2 regions of the Paenibacillus sp. 7523-1 genome follow, and region 2 is predicted to be linked to the other one. Evidence: riboswitches for the same ligand, from Rfam matches in the RefSeq annotation. Region 2 holds a riboswitch; the other holds the start of a gene.
The links. A riboswitch is a leader RNA that binds a small molecule or an ion and turns the genes downstream of it on or off. The one in region 2 is predicted to bind S-adenosylmethionine.
Positions count from the first base shown of each region.

Region 1 (2,405 bases), on a different contig from region 2:
AGCGGCTGCAGCTTCTTCCAGTACCTTACGCGTTGGATTGGTCGTACGAATGTAGTCAAAGCCTGTGCTCTGCCCGAGCTTTGGATGGCGGAACGCCGTTGATTGATAGATGGGGAAATTCACGGCACCAGTTCCCGGCTCATTGACGGATCCGATTTGAGCCAAGCGGCTTTCGATTTTCAACTTATTGTCTTCCATTGCAGTATCCTCCTGTAATCTCGATTAGATTTGCGGGCCAATATCGTAAGGCGTCTCCTGATACACATAGTAATTGAGCCAATTAGAGAATAATAAGTTTGCATGTGCCCGCCAGGTTGCCGGAGGAACACGGGATGGATCGTCGTTTGGAAAATAGTGTCTTGGCAGTGCGATGTCCAATCCTTTGGATGCATCGCGGTCGTATTCCCATTTCAAGGACAATGGATCATACTCCGCATGCCCTGTCACAAAAATTTGTTTGCCGTCTTTGGTGGCAACCAGGAAAATGCCAGCTTCCTCCGATTCGGCCAAAATTTCGAGGTTATCGTTCTTCTCAATATCCTCACGCCGAACTTCGGTATGACGGGAATGTGGGACATTGAACACTTCATCAAATCCGCGAAGCAGCTGTACATGAGATTTGTTGATCGTATGTGGAAATACGCCAAAACACTTCTCTTCCAGCGGTACCTTAGGTACACCGAAATGATGGTACAGACCAGCCTGAGAAGCCCAACAGATGTGCATGGTCGATGTGACGTTGGTTTTGGTCCAATCGAAGATCTCCTGGATTTCCTTCCAATAATTTACGTCTTCGAAATCCATTTGCTCAACAGGGGCACCTGTAATGATCATCCCGTCAAAACGGCGGTGTTCAATCTCATCAAAGGTTTTGTAGAAAAGATTCAGATACTCCTGTGATGTGTTCTTCGATGTGTGAGACTTGGGATGAACCAGAACGATATCGACCTGTATTGGGGTGTTCCCCACCAAACGAAGCAGTTGGGTTTCTGTTGTTTCCTTAGTAGGCATCAGGTTTAATATAGCAATGCGTAGTGGACGAATATCCTGCTGGTAAGCATGTGTCTCGTCCATTACGAAGATGTTCTCACCTGCGAGGACTTCCTTGGCAGGCAGTGCGTCTGGAATTTTGATTGGCATGATGTACAACTCCTCCTTGTGCATAGATAGATGCAGCCATCACAGGTTTGATGTTTTCACATCAATACTGTTCTAGACTGCCATGAGCTTGTCTATAGGTGGAGAATTGCAAAAAGCGCAGCGCTCTAACCTGACAAACTCAAGTTCCATAGCGAAAATCAGTGCTGAGAAGTCGGTGCATATAACAAAGACCTTCCTCGGATTCCGAGAAAGGTCATATGTAAATAGATATGCGCCTCTCTCATCTCTCAGTTACAACAGTGCCTCAATGGACACTTAGTCGCTGCAAGAATTAGCACCGTGCGGTATACCGCCGGTTGCCGGGTTTCATCGGGCCAGTCCCTCCACCTACTCTTGATAAGATTTCGCCTTATTCAATTGTGTATTTAGTGTACTTCACCGTCTACTTTAAAACATTAATCCTCTCACGTCAAGCATGTAGTTTTATGTCTGTTCATGTAGACCGGAACCGTTTGTCTATCGCTGTCATACACTGCTTCAGGGCGCGAAATAGACACATTTTTGCGCTTGAAAGCACCATGTACCAGCGGTATACTAAACAAGTGTTGCAAACCCTTATGTGAGAGGTGACATATTCAATGGATGGCGACCCGAGGCCTGACTGTCAGCCGTATTCCGACAAACTGCATAGAGAATTGACATCAGCATGCCGGCAGCGGGACGTTATTTCCGTTTGGTTATAGAGCGAACGCACTCCTGACTTCCAGGCTCCGCTGCCGACCGGCTGATCTGTTCTTTTTGCGCCCATATTGATGAAAATCCGCCTGTTTGGCGGGTGCAGAAGGAGTGGATGAACGATGAAAATCCGGTTGGTAAACAACGGTGTATTTATCCCGGTGGACGATATTGAGCAGGCGCTAACGCCACCAGCTGAGGGATTTTACTGGATTGATGCAGACGTTGATGATCTGGCGGTACTTCAGCCGCTGTTCATGATGCATGATCTGGCTGTAGAGGACTGTTTGAGTGATGAAGAGCAGCGTCCGAAGATTGAAATTTATGAGAGCCATTATTTTATTGTCGTAAACAGCATTCGTTTTGATGATGAAGAGATCTTTTTGCGTGCGGTTAACCTGTTTCTAGGGAGACACTATATCATTAGTGTTACGAAGCAAAAGGTCAGCGAACTGCGGACCTTGAAGCCTATTCTGTGGGAACAGGAAGTCAGCACCCCGGATCGTCTCCTGTATCTGTTGGTCGATTTGATTGTGGATAACTACTTTACCGTCGGCGACCGGATCGAA
Region 1 is NZ_NPBR01000008.1:250,380-252,784, forward strand. It holds gene CHH60_RS10085 (PLP-dependent transferase) at 1-198, opposite strand, end outside; gene metA (homoserine O-acetyltransferase MetA) at 223-1,140, opposite strand; SAM riboswitch class I at 1,379-1,504, opposite strand; gene CHH60_RS29755 (hypothetical protein) at 1,766-1,909, opposite strand; gene corA (magnesium/cobalt transporter CorA) at 1,959-2,405, shown strand, end outside.
Region 1: another riboswitch for S-adenosylmethionine. It lies ahead of metA (homoserine O-acetyltransferase MetA); the one in region 2 lies ahead of CHH60_RS22505 (methionine ABC transporter ATP-binding protein).

Region 2 (2,405 bases):
CGGAAGCTCCCAGAATTTGCAGTGTTTCAATGGAGGCCTTACCGATCTCTTCCCAACGTACAGTTGAAAAATCCATATTAACGAAGCACCTCCACATCAAGCCCTTGCTCTTTCAATTCCTGCACAGTCCGGCCGATCGCATCCGCATCGCCTTCAAACCGCACGGTCAACTGGCCATATGGGATCTGTTTGATCCTTGAGATCGTTCCTTGCAGAATGGCGAAGTCCACTCCGGTCTGACGAACGGTTCTCGACAGAATCGCTTCATACGTCTTCTCACCCAAAAACGAAATTTTGACCAATTGTGACCGGCCATCCTGCTGTACTGTTCCTCCCGTATGTGCCAATGCTGCTTCTTCCAAGAGAAGCTCAGACTCGTGATCACGCTGCATGAAGTCACGCGTGATGGCATGCTGTGGTTTAAGGAAGACATCCGTTACAGGGCCTTGTTCCACTATTCCCCCCTGATGAATGACAGCAACTTGATCACAAATGCTCTGAATAACATGCATCTCATGCGTGATCAAAACAATCGTGAGATTGTATTTCTGATTGATGTCCAGCAGCAGCTTCAGAATCGAAGCTGTCGTCTGTGGATCAAGGGCAGACGTTGCTTCGTCACACAGCAGAACGGAAGGATCGCTGGCAAGTGCACGGGCGATACCAACTCTTTGTTTCTGTCCACCTGACAGCTGAGCTGGATATTTGCTGCTATGATGCTCCAATCCAACGAGAGTTAGCATCTCCTTCACCTTGCGGTCAATATCAGCTTTAGGTGTATTCACGAGCTTTAGTGGAAAAGCTACATTGTCATAAACTGTAGCCGAGGATAACAGATTAAAGTGCTGAAATATCATGCCAATCTTGCGTCGCTGCTTCTGCAGATCTGTCTTATGGAGACCGGTTAGGTTGACTCCATCTACCCATACCTCACCAGATGTTGGTCTTTCGAGCAGGTTGATACATCGGATCAATGTACTTTTCCCTGCACCGGAGTGTCCAATCACTCCGAATATTTCACCTTTACCGATCTTTAGATCCAAATCGGCTAGGGCTGTCGTTTGCTTTGAACCTCTGCCATACGTCTTGGTTAATCCTTTTAATTCGATCAATATGACTTCTCCTTCCCACCGCCTACATGTATCTTTACCCGAATGAAAGGAAAACTCCCCTCTGACATATAAAAAAGAGCCCTTTTGCAGAAACAAAAAGGGCTCTTCACACGAAAGAATATACCTTCTCATCTGCCAAAATCGTGCTGTGCACCATTTTGTAGGAATTAGCACCTAACATCTATAAAGTATGACTGGTTGTCATTCGTTATAAATCGGTTGCCGGGCTTCATCGGGCCTGTCCCTCCGCCGCTCTCGATAAGAAATATTAAATTTATAAGTTCAGTGGTAAAATGTAAATGGTATGCATGTTAATGTCATGTAACGCTTAATTAGAAACTCAGTATAATCCAAGTATTCCGCTTTGTCAAAGGTAAATATTACACAAATTATTTTGCCAGTTCTGACATGCCCTGCTTGTGCCACATTTTATTGATGTAACCATAAGAAGCTTTTAGCGTTTCGCAAACCATATCCACGCCCTGACGCAATTCCTCCAGGTGCTGATCCAGATCTTCAAGCTTCACTTTCCCCTGCAAGGTTTGATGAAGCTGCCACAGATCATCCTGCATCTCGGAATTCATGTAGTGAATCTCCATATTCCGTCGTTTGCGCAGTTTGCTCATCGGTTCCCGATAAGCATCCTTAATTTTGATTAATTCAACAGCAAGATCATTATGCATTTTCGAATAGCCAAACTGTCTCATCACGGTAAAATACGAAAAATGGGATTTCACTTTGGATGTGTTCAGATTAAAAATTTCATTTAATACCGTGCCTGCCTTATCAAGAATCGCAAAACAACGAATGAACCCATCCTTGTAGAAGTACACGTATCGGGCATACTCGGCCTTCTCCTCAATGGTCATATCATCGGTGGAGCCAGCCCTGACCTTCTGGCGGAAGTGGGATGCAGCGAAGCATGCCTGCTCCAACTCGTCCAGTGAAGAAATTAATCCCTGCGTCCATACGTACAGTTTGCGATAGTCGTGAGTCGGGTCCTGATTCAAATCCAGCTGTCGTTGTAACAGTCCGAGTGTCTCCACCATGGATTCGATCGCTTCTTCCAATACGCCCTCATTCTGACGCGGCAATTCACCAAGCAACGTTCGCAGCATATACAGCCTCCTCTTTCCACTCTGCTGATCAATAAGATGATTTATAATATTAAACCTAATCGGAATCAGAGTAAACGTGTGGTCGCTGCTTACATTAGGGTGCCCTGCCCCGCCTGACATCAAACAAAGCCCACCTGCCCAATGATGTGCATCATTGGATGGCGGACTTTGCATT
Region 2 is NZ_NPBR01000022.1:60,776-63,180, reverse strand. It holds gene CHH60_RS22510 (methionine ABC transporter permease) at 1-76, opposite strand, end outside; gene CHH60_RS22505 (methionine ABC transporter ATP-binding protein) at 78-1,112, opposite strand; SAM riboswitch class I at 1,238-1,377, opposite strand; gene CHH60_RS22500 (Cthe_2314 family HEPN domain-containing protein) at 1,502-2,230, opposite strand.